DNA from 3 places in the Pseudoduganella sp. R-32 genome. Region 2 is predicted to be linked to each of the others. Evidence: predicted binding sites of a transcription regulator. Region 2 holds the regulator's gene; each other region holds the start of a gene.

Region 1 (4,603 bases), 1.9 Mb from region 2:
GTCAGCCCATTAAGCGTCACGGTCTTGCTGGCCCCCGGCATGGCGTCCGCCAGCACGAAGCTGGAGCTGCCTTGCTGGTCGCTCAGCACGAAGCTGTAGCTGATGTATCCAGCCCAGACGCAGACTGCGCCTTTTTTACAGCGGCTGTCATTGACACGCTCGAGCTTGAGCGTGACTGCAGGGGCCAGCTTGACGATTTCCCCTTGTGCCAGGACGTAGCTGGCGCTGGTGCGTGGTGCCGGGCGGCTGGCTGCATCCTCGGCAGTGCTGCGGGTCGAGCCGCAGGCGGCGGCAATGGCGAGGACCAGGCCCGCCATGCCCAGACAGATCAGTCTAGCTTGCATGATGTTCTCCTCTGGCCTGGGAACAGCTTAGCAAATTACAAACTATCGTGTTGCACTGTTGAGTCCACTCAACAGTATGGTCGTGCCGAAAAAAAAGCGCCCCGGAGGGCGCCAGTTTTTATAGTTGGTTTTCACAACTTATTGTGTGCGGCGGCGGCGGGCTACCCCCAAGCCCATCAGGCCGACGCCAAGCAGTGCCAAGGAAGCGGGTTCCGGAACCTCTTGCGGGGGAAGGCCCGGGTCGGTCGGCGCATTGGCGCTGTTGGCCATGACTTTGAATTCGACATTGGTATTGTTGTCGTGCACGTTCAGCGAATTGAGCTTGAAGGTGTGGACGACGCCCGCCGTCAGGGAAACTTCGTCCCAGTAAGCGGAATAGCTGCTGGGCTTGGGGAGGGTCTTGGCCACCCCAACGTTGTCGAGGAAGAGGTCGAAGTCGAAATCCTGGACGCTGCCGCCATTTGGCGGCGTAATGCCAAAGTCGAAGGTGGTGTCGACGCTCACCGTCACGTACAGGACCTCCAGGTCTTTTACGTGAATCCAGTCGGCAAAGGTCCAAACCGATTCACCGTCAGGATTCCAGCCAGCACTGATTACCGAATCAACCGTCAATGCCAGTGGATTGCCGTAGGTTTGTCCGTCTTTGGTCGGGCCTGCAACGGCCAAGCTGGCTGTCAGGGCGCAAATTGCGGTCAATGCAAGCTTCTTGAACATGGGTAACTCCTCAGTGAGTGTGCTTGAGAGTTACTAAGCAATCGCTATGCCAGGAATTCAAACTCAGCCATATCAAGGGCTTAGCGATAGTTGCGATGTGGAATGTAAAAATTCCCGACATTAAGAAGCTTGCCCAAAAGTAAAAAAGCACCGACCCTTGCGGAATCGGTGCTTTTGCCGGAGGGTGCAGGCTTACATGTAGGCGGCCAGCGCACCCTTCATTTTCTTCAGCGCAGCCGCTTCGATCTGGCGGATGCGCTCGGCCGACACGCCGAACTCTTCCGCCAGCGTATGCAGCGTGGCGCCCGAACCATCGTCGTTGGCCAGCCAGCGTGCCTCGACGATGCGGCGCGAACGGGCGTCGAGCTTGGACAGGGCGGTTTCCAGGCCTTCGGACTGCAGGCGCACCACCTGTTCCGCTTCCAGCACCTTGGTCGGCTCCATATTGTCGGAGGACAGGTAGGCGATGGGCGAGAACTTGTCGTCTTCGTCGTCGGACGGCGCTTCCAGCGCGATGTCACGGCCGCTCAGGCGGGTTTCCATCTCGATCACGTCCTCGCGCCTCACGTCCAGGGTCTTGGCCAGTTCGTCGATTTGCGCCGGCGACATGGCGTCGAGCCCCTGCTTGTGGCTGCGCAGGTTGAAGAACAGCTTGCGCTGGGCCTTGGTGGTGGCCACTTTGACCAGGCGCCAGTTCTTCAAGATGTATTCGTGGATTTCAGCCTTGATCCAGTGCATGGCATAGGACACCAGGCGCACGCCCTGGTCGGGGTCGAAGCGCTTGACTGCCTTCATCAGGCCGATATTGCCTTCCTGGATCAGGTCGCCGTGCGGCAGGCCATAGCCCAGGTAGCCGCGCGCGATCGACACCACCAGGCGCAGGTGAGAAGTCACCAGCGTTTCCGCGGCCTTGATATCGTTCTTTTCCTTCAGGCTCTTGCCCAGCGCCACTTCTTCCTCATGGGTCAGCATGGGCAGGCGATTGACAGCCGAGATATAAGCGTCCAGGTTGCCCAGGCTCCCGCTGAAGCCAAGGGTCAGCGCGTTGCTGCCGGCAGGTACCAGTGCGTTTGTTGCGGTCATCTTGTCTATCCTCGCTTGAAGGGAATGCTTTTCAGAGTTACCAGCATGCACGACAGAACTTAAATGATTCTTAACCTCTATCATGCCGTTCTGAACATATATTAGCACTCTCCCTTGGTGAGTGCCAATTGCTGGGATTTTATGGCTCTGATAGCAAAAACACTATCGGCAAAGCGCTATTCCTTGCGTTGGATCAAAGTCAGGATAAGGCGGGCAGGGGCGCGGCTCCGTGCGGGTACGCACTTTCAATTTAGCCTGGAAAGATGACGCTGGACGCAGAGCAGGGCGCCGATCAGGCCGAGGCCGGCGGACAGGGCCAGCAGGCCGGCCGTGCCCAGGGGATCGAGCGGAGCCAGCTGGAATTCGGAGGCATACAGTCTTGCAAACTCTGCAATGGCCCGGTTGAGGGGCTGCAGGGCCAGCGCCACGCCGCCCAGGGCCACGCCGCCGGCACACAGGCCGAGCAGGGCGCCGGTGTAATAGAAGGGGCGGTGGATGAAACTGTCGCTGGCGCCGATCAGCTTGGACACCAGGATTTCTTCGCGCTGGGTCATCACTTGCAGGCGTATGGTATTGAACACTACCGCCACCACCACTGTGGCCAGCGTGGCGGCCAGCAGGAGCAGGGCCAGGCGCAGCACGCCCAGCAGGGCAGCCAGCCGTTTTACCCAGGCCGAATCGACTTGCACCGATTCCACGCCCGGCAGGGCGCGCATCTGGTCGGCGATGCTGTCGATCTTGCTGCCTTCGGCCGCGTCCTGGAAGGCGTTCAGCTTCACCACGTAGCTGTCCGGCAGCGGATTCTCGCCCAGGGTGGCGACCACGTCGGACAAGCCGCTCTTGGCATTGAGCTGTTCCAGCGCTTTTTCGCGCGAAGTGAAGATGATCTTGGCCGTCGGTGCAATGTTGCGCAGCGAGGAGGCCAGCCCGGTGGCCTGTTCGCGCGGCGTGTCGGCCTTGATGAAGACGCTGAGTTCAGGCTCGACCGCCATCTGCTCCGACATCGGCCGTACATTGTCGAGCAAGGTCACGCCCATGAAGGGCAGGGCCAGCGCAATCGCGACCACCAGGATATTGAACAGGAAAGAACCTGGCGCCCGGCGCACGTGCACCAGTGCAGAGCCGAGGGCGAACAGGTGGTGGCGCAGCCAGGTGCTCATGCGGCTTCCCTCATCAGTTCGCCACGTTCGAGATGGATCACGCGTGCCGCGGCGTCCAGGATCTGTTCATCGTGCGAGGAAATCAGGCAAGTCACGCCGACCGAGTGGAAGGCATGCAGCGCATCGATCACCCGGTTGGCGCTGGCGCGGTCCAGGTTGGCGGTCGGCTCGTCGGCCAGGATGATTTGCGGGCGGTTGACGATGGCGCGTGCGATCGACACGCGCTGCTGCTCGCCGCCGGACAGGGCCAGCGGCTGGCCGTCGGCGCGGTCCAGCAAGCCTACCTTGTCGAGGGCGGCCCGGGCACGCTGCTCGGCGGCGGCGCGCGGCGAACCGGTCACCAGCAGCGGCATCATGACATTGGCCAGCACCGAACGGTCGTTCAGCAGGCGTTGCTCCTGGAAGATCAGGCCCAGGTTGCGGCGCAGGAAGGGAATGCCGGCGCGCTTCAGGGCGCCGATGTCCTGGCCGTTCACCAGCACCTTGCCCGAGGTCGGGCGCTCCATGGCGGCAATCATCTTCAGCAGGGTCGACTTGCCGGCGCCGGAAGGGCCGGCAAGGTAGACCAGCTCGCCCTTGGCAATGGTGAAGGAAATGTCGCGCAGCGCGACACCGTCGGGAGAATACTGTTTGCTGACGTGCTGGAATTCGATCATGTAGGCCGCTTATGCGAGCAGTGCTTCAACAAATTCAGCCGCATTGAACGGCTGCAGGTCTTCAATCTTTTCGCCGATGCCGATGAAGTACACCGGAACCGGGCGTACGCGGGCGATGGCGGCCAGGATGCCGCCTTTCGCAGTGCCGTCGAGCTTGGTAATGATCAAGCCCGACAATTGCAGCGCATCGTCGAAAGCCTTCACCTGGGCCAGGGCATTCTGGCCGGTATTGCCGTCGATGACCAGCAGGGTTTCGTGCGGCGCCCCTTCCATGCCTTTGCCGATCACTCGCTTGACCTTCTTCAGCTCTTCCATCAGGTGGAGCTGGGTCGGCAGGCGGCCGGCCGTGTCGATCATCACGACGTTGGTGCCGCGCGCCTTGCCGGACTGCACCGCGTCGAAGGACACGGCCGCCGGGTCGCCCGATTCCTGGGAAATCACGGTCACATTGTTGCGTTGGCCCCACACCATCAGCTGTTCGCGCGCTGCGGCACGGAAAGTGTCGCCGGCAGCCAACAGTACCGATTGGCCGTGGGCTTGCATATGCTTGGCCAGCTTGCCGATGGTGGTGGTCTTGCCGGCGCCGTTGACGCCGGAAATCATCATCACCAGCGGCTGGTGGCGGCCCAGTTCGAATGGCTTTTGC
Region 2 (4,603 bases):
TTCATTCCACTTTCTCCAGTCGGTTGCGCGCGTCGCGCGGTCAAATCGGCGCCTATTTTAGTGCATTTGCACCATCCATAGCCGATTTGGCCAGCTTTTCCCTTGTAACAGCTTGCAACCGCGGCGCGGTACAATGCGCCCATGAAGCCGAAAGCCATCCTGTTCGACCTGGACGACACCCTGTGGCCGATCGCGCCCGTCATCGCTGAAGCGGAGCTGACGCTGCACGCCTGGCTGGCGGCTCATGCGCCCAGGGTGGCGGCGCAATGGTCGATCGATGCCTTGCGCGCGCACCGTGCCGAACTGGCGGCGGCCCAGCCGGAACTGCTGATCGACCTGGGCCAGCTGCGCCGCGCCAGCTTGCACGCGGCCTTTGCCGCGGCCGGCGAGGACGCGGCCCATGTCGAGGGCGCGATGGCGCACTTCTTTGCCGCGCGCAATGCAGTCACGCCGTATGACGATGTACTGCCGGGCTTGCTCAAGCTGCGCCAGCATGTGCAGCTGGGCACGATTTCCAATGGCAATGCCGACCTGGAAGTGATCGGCCTGGCCCACCATTTCGAGGTATCGCTGGCGGCGGCTCGTTTCGGCGCGGCCAAGCCGGCGCCGGACATCTTCCGCGCGGCCTGCCAGGCGCTGGGCGTGGCGCCGCACGATGCGGTGTACGTGGGCGACGACCTGGCGCTGGACGTGGCGGGGGCGCAGGCGGCCGGCTTGCGCGCGGTGTGGATGAACCGGCACGGCGCCGGCCTGCCGGACGGTGCGCCGCAGCCGGACGCGATTTGCGCCACGCTCGATGAATTGCTTGCGTGGCTGGAACAACAGTTGGCAGAATAGGCCTATGCATCTCGATATCCGTGCCCAAACCCTGCTCAAAGCCCTGGTTGAGCGTTACATCGCCGACGGCCAGCCGGTGGGCTCGCGCGCCCTGTCCAAGATCTCCGGGCTGGAGCTGTCGCCGGCCACCATCCGCAACATCATGGCCGACCTGGAAGAGCAGGGCTATGTGGCCAGCCCGCATACTTCGGCGGGACGGGTGCCGACCCCGCGCGGCTACCGCATCTTTGTCGACACCCTGCTGACGGTGCAGCACATCGATGAAAGCGCGGTGCAGGCCAGCCTGCGCGCGGCCTCGCCGCAGCCGCAAAAGCTGATTGCCAATGCGGCCCAGATGCTGTCGTCGCTGACCCAGTTTGCCGGCGTGGTGCTGGCGCCGCGCCACGAGTCGGTGTTCCAGCAGATCGAATTCCTGCGCCTGGGCGAAAAGCGGGTGCTGCTGGTGATTGTTTCACCCGGCGGCGACGTGCAAAACCGCATCCTGCTGACCGACGTCGATTACACGCCGGCCCAGTTGCAGCAGTCGGCCAATTTCATCAACCAGCACTATTCCGGGCTGTCGTTCGAGGACGTGCGCGGGCGCCTGCAGCATGAGCTGCGCCAGTTGCGCGACGATATGGGGCGCCTGATGCAGGCGGCGGTGGAGGCGGGCAGCGAGGCCATGGCCGAATCGGAAGACATGGTGATCGCCGGCGAGCGCAACCTGCTGTCGGTGGCCGACCTGTCCTCGAACATGAGCTCGCTGCGCGCGATGTTCGACCTGTTCGAGCAAAAGACCGGGCTGATGCAGCTATTGGACGTGTCGTCCAAGGCCTCCGGCGTGCAGATCTTCATCGGCGGCGAATCGCAGCTGGTGCCGATGGATGAAATGAGCGTGGTCACCGCGCCCTATGAGGCCAACGGCAAGATCGTGGGGACGCTGGGGGTGATCGGGCCGACCCGCATGGCGTACGAGCGAGTGATCCCGATTGTCGATATCACGTCGCGGCTGCTGTCGAACGCGCTGAGCAACCACTGAAAAATCAATGCTTGTGCGGGCAGTTGACCTTGGTGCAGCTGCCGTAGATGGCCAGCGCGTGTTCGGCGATCTTGAAGCCGCGCTCGGCGGCGATGCTTTGCTGGCGCTTTTCAATCTCTTCGTCGACGAATTCTTCCACCCGGCCGCAATCGAGGCAGACCAGGTGGTCGTGGTGCGAGCCTTCGTTGAGCTCGAAAATCGCCTTGCCGCTTTCGAAATGGTTGCGGTTGAGCAAGCCGGCCTGTTCGAACTGGGTCAGCACGCGGTACACCGTGGCCAGGCCGACGTCCATGTTTTCGGCCAGCAGCAGCTTGTACACGTCTTCCGCCGTCAGGTGGCGCACGGGGCTGCTCTGGAAAATATCGAGGATCTTCAGGCGCGGCAGGGTAGCCTTCAGGCCGGAGGCCTTCAGGTCGGTAGGGCTGTTACTCATGTTTGCTAACGTCAGTTGCGGGAAGTGCTTTATGATATAGCGTTTTAGGCACTTCTGCTCACGGAATTGAGGTATGCATAATATGCGTTTGACCCCGCTGTCTTTGTTGCAACGTAGCACTCCGCTGCTGGCTGCCGCCCTGTTGGCTGCCTGCGCCAGCAAGCCAGCCACCGTGGCCCCGGTGGAAGCCTCGCAGGGGGCCCAGACCACCCAGATCACCAAGACGCAGAAATTCCTGTGGTTCTTCTCGCCCTACCGCCCCGATATCCAGCAGGGCAATTTCGTGTCGAAGGAGATGCTGGCCCAGCTCAAGAACGGCATGACGAAGGACCAGGTCAAGTTCCTGCTCGGCACGCCGCTGATGGCCGATGCCTTCCACGGCAAGCGCTGGGACTACCCGTTCCGCCTGGCCAAGGGCAATGGCGAGCTGACCACCAGCACGGTGGTGGTGTTCTTCGACCAGGAGGACAAGGTGGCCAGCTTCGAGGGCGGCGACCTGCCGACCGAACAGGAATACATCGCGCGCATCGCCGGCCCGATCAAGGAATTCAAGAAGTCCGAGGATGCCAAGGGCAACCTGGCGCCGGGCAAGGCGCCGCTGCCGGGCGGCCAGGAATCGGGCACCAAGCAATAACCGAGGAAACAGCGAGATGACGCAACTGAATATCGCCATCGCCGGCGCCAGCGGCCGCATGGGCCATATGTTGATCGAGGCGGTGCAGAAGGCGCCCGAGGCACGCCTGTCCGGCGCGCTGGACCGCGAAGGCGCGCCGGCCCTGGGCAGCGATGCCGCTGCCTTTACCGGCCAGCCGGCCGGCGTGGCCATCACCGCCGACCTGGCCGCCGGTCTGGCCGGCGCCGACGTGCTGATCGACTTCACCCGCCCGGAAGGGACCCTGGCCCACCTGGCCTACTGCGCCGAGCATGGCGTGAAGATGGTGATCGGCACCACCGGCTTCGATGAAGCGGGCAAGGCGGCCATCGCGGCAGCGGCGCAAAAGACCGCGATCGTGTTCGCGCCGAACATGAGCGTGGGCGTCAACGTGACGCTGAAGCTGCTGGAGTTCGCCGCCAAGCAGTTCGACCTGGGCTACGACATCGAGATCATCGAGGCGCACCACCGCCACAAGGTCGATGCGCCGTCCGGCACCGCGCTGAAAATGGGCGAGGTGATTGCCGATGCGCTGGGGCGCGACCTGAAGGAGTGCGGCGTGTTCGCGCGCGAAGGCGTGACCGGCCCGCGCGATCCGTCCTCGATCGGCTTTGCCACCGTGCGCGGCGGCGACATCATCGGCGACCATACCGTGATGTTTGCCACCGAGGGCGAGCGCATTGAAATCAGCCACAAGTCCTCTTCGCGCCAGCACTACGCCAACGGCTCGCTGCGCGCGGCACAATGGCTGGCCGACAAGAAGACCGGCTTGTACGATATGTACGACGTGCTGGGCCTGAACGGCTGATCGGCTGATGGAGCACTTTACCTTCGCCAGCTACTGGCAGCGCGGCGACGCAATCAGCCATGCCGTGGCCTACCTGCTGCTGGCGATGTCGCTGGCCTCCTGGTTCTTCATCCTGTGGAAGGGCTGGGCTTCGTGGCGCATCCGGCGCGCGGCGCCGGTGGTGCAGGCGTTCTGGGACGCGCCCTCAGTGGCCGATGGCGTGGCGCTGATGGTGGCGCGCGACCAGGAGCGAATCTTTGCGGCTGTGGCGCAGGCCGGGGCGCACCAGCTGGCGCATGCCAAGGGCGGCAGCATCGCCGCCGAAATGGGGCGCTCGGAGCAGGTCACGCGCGTGCTGCGCGATGCGATCCATGTCTCGACCACGCGGCTGGAATCGGGCCTGACCTTGCTGGCGTCGATCGCGTCGACCGCGCCGTTTGTCGGCTTGCTGGGCACCGTGTGGGGCATCTACCATGCGCTGGCGGCGGTGTCGGCGCAGGGCACGGTGCAGATCGACAAGGTGGCCGGTCCGGTGGGCGAGGCGCTGATCATGACCGGCGTCGGCCTGACCGTGGCGATTCCGGCGGTGCTGGCGTATAACGGCTTTAACCGCATCAACCGCATCACGCTGTCCGAGCTCGACGCCTTCGCGCACGACTTGCACGCTTACCTGGCCAGGGATTGAACTGATGGCATTCGGCTCCTTCAACCATCACCGGCAGAAGGAATCCATGGCGGACATTAACGTCACGCCGATGGTGGACGTGATGCTGGTGCTGCTGGTGATCTTCATCATCAGCGCGCCGATGTTTACCAATGCAGTTCAGCTGGAACTGCCCAAGGCGCAGGCCAAGGCGCTGCAGCAGGAGGCCGATA
Region 3 (4,603 bases), 910 kb from region 2:
TCCAGCACGCCCATTTCAACCATGTCGCCGTAGGTGCCGTTGGCAGCGTTGTAGCCGTAGTTGCCGGTGCCGGCTTGGACGGCGTTCACAACCACCGAAGCTTCTTCGCCGGCGTTGGTGACGATCATGCGCAGTGGCTCTTCCATGGCGCGCAGCACGATCTTGATGCCGGCGTCCTGGTCGGCGTTGTCGCCTTTCACGTTCAGCGAAGCGCGGGCACGCAGCAGGGCTACGCCGCCGCCTGGCACAATGCCTTCTTCCACAGCTGCGCGGGTTGCGTGCAGTGCGTCTTCAACGCGGGCCTTCTTCTCTTTCATCTCGACTTCGGTGGCTGCGCCAACCTTGATCACGGCAACGCCGCCGGCCAGCTTGGCCACGCGCTCTTGCAGTTTTTCGCGGTCGTAGTCGGAGGTCGCGCCTTCGATCTGGGTGCGGATCTGTGCCACGCGGCCTTCGATGGCCGAAGCTTCGCCTGCGCCGTCGATGACGATGGTGTTTTCCTTGCCCACTTCGATGCGCTTGGCTTGGCCCAGTTCTGCCAGGGTGGCTTTTTCCAGGGTCAGGCCGACTTCTTCAGCCACTACCTGGCCGCCGGTCAGGATGGCGATGTCTTCCAGCATGGCCTTGCGACGGTCGCCGAAGCCAGGAGCTTTCACTGCGCAGGTCTTCAGGATGCCGCGGATGTTGTTGACCACCAGGGTCGCCAGTGCTTCGCCTTCGATGTCTTCAGCGATGATCAGCAGTGGACGGCCGGCTTTTGCTACTTGCTCCAGTACTGGCAGCAGGTCGCGGATGTTGGAGATCTTCTTGTCGCACAGCAGGACGAATGGGTTCTCCAGGACGGCAACTTGCTTTTCCTGGTTGTTGATGAAGTATGGGGACAGGTAGCCGCGGTCGAACTGCATGCCTTCCACGATGTCCAGCTCGTCGTGCAGGGACTTGCCGTCTTCAACGGTGATGACGCCTTCCTTGCCCACTTTTTCCATCGCTTCGGAGATGCGCTCGCCGATCGATGCGTCGGAGTTGGCGGAGATCGCGCCAACCTGGGCGATTTCCTTGGAGGTGGTGCATGGCTTGGAGATGGACTTCAGCTGTTCGACGGTGGCAGCAACTGCCTTGTCGATGCCGCGCTTCAGGTCCATCGGGTTCATGCCGGCGGCAACGTATTTCATGCCTTCGCGGACGATGGCCTGGGCCAGCACGGTTGCGGTGGTGGTACCGTCACCGGCGTTGTCGGAGGTCTTGGAAGCGACTTCCTTGACCATCTGCGCGCCCATGTTCATCAGCTTGTCTTTCAGTTCGATCTCTTTGGCGACCGAAACGCCGTCCTTGGTGACGGTTGGGGCGCCGAAGGAGCGCTCCAGCACCACGTTGCGGCCTTTCGGGCCCAGGGTGACTTTCACTGCGTTGGCGAGGATGTTCACGCCTTCGACCATCTTGGAACGTGCGGAATCGCCGAAAATGACTTCTTTAGCTGCCATGTTTGTTTCTCCTGAATTCTGTATCTAGGGGGCTGTGATTACTTCTGTACCACGGCCATGATGTCTTCTTCGCGCATTACCAGCAGTTCCTGGCCGTCTACCTTGACGGCTTGGCCGGCGTATTTGCCGAACAGAACGCGGTCGCCCACTTTCACTTCCAGAGCACGCACGGTGCCGTTGTCAGCAACTTTGCCGTTGCCAACTGCCAGCACTTCACCCTGGTCCGGCTTTTCAGCGGCTGCATCAGGGATGATCAGGCCGGACGCGGTCTTGGTTTCCTGGTCCAGGCGTTTGACGATGACGCGGTCATGCAAAGGGCGAAGGTTCATACAAAACTCCTTTTACTCGGTTTATTGACAGTTGTTAGCACTCTCGGCTAACGAGTGCCAACAATTATAGGGACGACACTTTCCCTTTTCAAGGGAATTTCTTTGCGCTTGGTCAAGCGTTGAATTGATATCAATCATGCCAGAGATGCAACGGCATGGCGCGCGAGTGGCGGGGAGGGGGTAAAGCGGGGCAGTTATAAAAGAAAAATGGGACCGTCGCCGGTCCCATCATGGTCACGCACGCAGATCAATGCTGTTTGCGGCGATGCACGCCGGCCATGCCGAGCAGGCCGATGCCGAGCAACCCCAGCACGCCCGGTTCAGGGACGGGGGCGACAAAATCGAGGATACCGCCTTCCTGCGTGATGGCAATGTCGAGGGCGTTGGTGCAATCCACGGTATCGCAATCGACGCCTTGCGTGGTGTTGTTGAATGCTGCGAACGAGGCAGTGTAGAACGGATCCGGGTCGAAGAAGTAGGCTTTGCCTTCCGCAGTCAGGAACCAGCTCATGGTGACGTTCTGGAACACGCCGCCGAGGTTGTCGATGCCGCCTACGCCATTGTAGGCAAAGTCGGACCAGGCCAGCTGGGTCTGGGCGCCGGCAAAGTTAATGGACGGATCGGTTCCGACCACGGCCTGGTTATAGGTGTTGTCGTTGCCGACGTCGGCCCACAGCTGCAGCGACAGCGCGGTCGGGGTGCAGGAAACGCCCGGGCCAAGAATGCCGCTGCAAGAGAAGTCCTGGTGGAACGTGGCATACAAGCCATAGTCGAAGTTGACGCGGGTATCCGTAGTCGACACGTTGTTCGAATTCAGCGAAAAGCCGCTGAACACGATGTAGCCGTTGGACACGTAATTGTTGCCCACGCCGGTATAGGCCACGCGCGCGGACGACACGCCGTTGATGGCGTCGGCGGTGAAGATGTTGCCGGCAGGTGCCAGTCCCGTTGGGTCCACCTGGAAGGAGGGTGCAGCGGCAGCGCTGCCAGTTGCCAGAGCGCCAAACGCTAGCAGCATGCTGGCGGCCAGGCCGCGAACGCTAGGTGTGAGAATCTTCATTACATTTCTCCGTTGAGAGGATAAAGCACCAGTTTTGGGATGACTGAGCATTAAATTTGTTCAGGTCATGATCTTTATCAAAGCAATACATATGCCACATTTAAAATGCGGCCGAAAAACAAAAACTTAGTATTAACTTTCAAACCATGTTGTTTGCGCTGCGCGGCCTGCTCTGTAAAATATTCCGACATGTAGCTTCTCAAGATTAAGTAGCAAATTCAATGACTTGGATGATATATTTGGTGAGCATTCGCATGTTTTGATATTTTGTGTGACTTTTTATGCCGCGCTCGGCGTGAGTATTAATTTAAAATTAAACTGCATTTATTTCGACTGCGCGGCAAGCATTGCCGAGAATTTGCGCTTGGCTAACTGAATTGCTAGCCAGTTCAGGGGATGGCTATTGCCGCCCGGTCGCCAGGTGTAGACGAATTTGTCGCGATAGGCGTCGTACTGGAAGCCATGCGGTGCGGCCAGGATCTTGCCGCGCTTGAGCATCATCTTGACGGCCTGGGTGGCGGCCACGCCCGAGCAAAGCTGGCAAGCCATCGAGGTCGAGGCGCCGCGCCGCTCCGCCAGGTTGATACCGCCCGGCACCAGGTAGCTGCGATGCAGGGCGGCCGGCGCTAGGCCGACCAGGAAGCGGATTGCCATGTCCAGCTCCGGCAGGTCGCCCCAGCCGAAGTACTCTTCGAAGGTCGTCCCGCCCGGCACGAAGTTCAGGCCCGCCACGCTCATGCCCAGCGGCGCCGCGCAAGTGGCCGGCACGCCCAGCGCCTCGCACATGGCATAGGTCTGCTTGCGCGCCTCGAAGGCGAAGAAGTCGAGCCCGTCGACATACACGTCCGCCCCCTGCAGGAAATCGCGCAGGTTGCCCTGGTTGACGCCCTGCGGAAAGGTGCGGATCTTGACTTCGGGGTTGATGTCGCGCGCCATGCGCGCCATCACCTCCACCTTGGGCTGGCCCAGCGTCGACATGAAGGCGCCGGCCTGGCGGTTGAAGTTGGGGATGTCGAAGGTGTCGAAGTCGGCCAGGTGGAAGGCGCCCACGCCCATGCGCGCCAAGGCCAGCAAATGCACGCCGCCCACGCCGCCGACGCCGGCGATCGCCACGCATTTGTTGCGCAGTGCCTGCTGCTCCGCTTCGGTGACCCAGCCGATATTGCGCGAGAAGGCTTGCTCGTAATCGAAGCGGCGTTCGGTGTTGGATTCGGCCATGGCGATTATTCCTGTTCCCGCAGGCGGTTGATGATTCCCGCTTCTTCATGCTGCGAGAAGAACAGGGGATAGAAGGAACGTTCCTCGGAATCGGGCTGTCCGCCATGGAGGCGGATCTGCTCCTTCATGTACGACAGTTCGATGTGCATCAGCACCCCGCGCACGTTGACGCGCGGATTGACGACCTCTTCGCCAAGCTGGCGAAAGCCGAGCATGCGCTGGTAGAACTGGCGATGGCGCGGCGTGACTTCGATGAACAGCACGTCGTAGCGGTGGATGTCGTAGGCATACATGACGGCCAGGTGGATCAGCGCTGCCAGGTAGCTCTTCGATTTTGGCCCCATGTCGAAGGCCAGCTTGATGAATTCGCAGACACGTTTGCCGCGCGCCCGGAAGGCGTCGATCTCGGCGCGGAACAGCTGGTCGGCCAGGATGCCGGATGGGCTGTCCAGCCCCAGGGTCAGCGTGCCGACTGCTTCGTCGCGGTTGTGCGCCATGAGCGTGACGCGGTTCGG

Evidence for each region. The regulator HrcA, encoded in region 2, represses chaperone genes, less so after heat shock. The targets are predictions, from matches to a motif close to TTAGCACTCNNNNNNNNNGAGTGCTAA.
Region 1: a site for HrcA is predicted at 2,243-2,269, ahead of rpoH (RNA polymerase sigma factor RpoH). Genes of this name have one in related genera too.
Region 3: a site for HrcA is predicted at 1,845-1,871, ahead of groES (co-chaperone GroES). Genes of this name have one in related genera too.

What each region holds. Positions count from the first base shown of each region.
Region 1 is NZ_CP183987.1:1,643,996-1,648,598, forward strand. Features, by position in the region: gene ACN9MU_RS07760 (hypothetical protein) at 1-344, opposite strand, end outside; gene ACN9MU_RS07765 (PEP-CTERM sorting domain-containing protein) at 483-1,058, opposite strand; gene rpoH (RNA polymerase sigma factor RpoH) at 1,251-2,141, opposite strand; gene ftsX (permease-like cell division protein FtsX) at 2,387-3,301, opposite strand; gene ACN9MU_RS07780 (cell division ATP-binding protein FtsE) at 3,298-3,957, opposite strand; gene ftsY (signal recognition particle-docking protein FtsY) at 3,967-4,603, opposite strand, start outside.
Region 2 is NZ_CP183987.1:6,624,800-6,629,402, reverse strand. Features, by position in the region: gene ACN9MU_RS30335 (hypothetical protein) at 1-5, opposite strand, end outside; gene ACN9MU_RS30330 (HAD family hydrolase) at 142-837, shown strand; gene hrcA (heat-inducible transcriptional repressor HrcA) at 842-1,855, shown strand; gene fur (ferric iron uptake transcriptional regulator) at 1,860-2,288, opposite strand; gene ACN9MU_RS30315 (outer membrane protein assembly factor BamE) at 2,395-2,922, shown strand; gene dapB (4-hydroxy-tetrahydrodipicolinate reductase) at 2,939-3,748, shown strand; gene ACN9MU_RS30305 (MotA/TolQ/ExbB proton channel family protein) at 3,756-4,412, shown strand; gene ACN9MU_RS30300 (ExbD/TolR family protein) at 4,417-4,603, shown strand, end outside.
Region 3 is NZ_CP183987.1:5,717,506-5,722,108, reverse strand. Features, by position in the region: gene groL (chaperonin GroEL) at 1-1,481, opposite strand, end outside; gene groES (co-chaperone GroES) at 1,520-1,810, opposite strand; gene pepA (flocculation-associated PEP-CTERM protein PepA) at 2,058-2,870, opposite strand; gene ACN9MU_RS26180 (ThiF family adenylyltransferase) at 3,195-4,088, opposite strand; gene ACN9MU_RS26175 (N-acyl amino acid synthase FeeM domain-containing protein) at 4,094-4,603, opposite strand, start outside.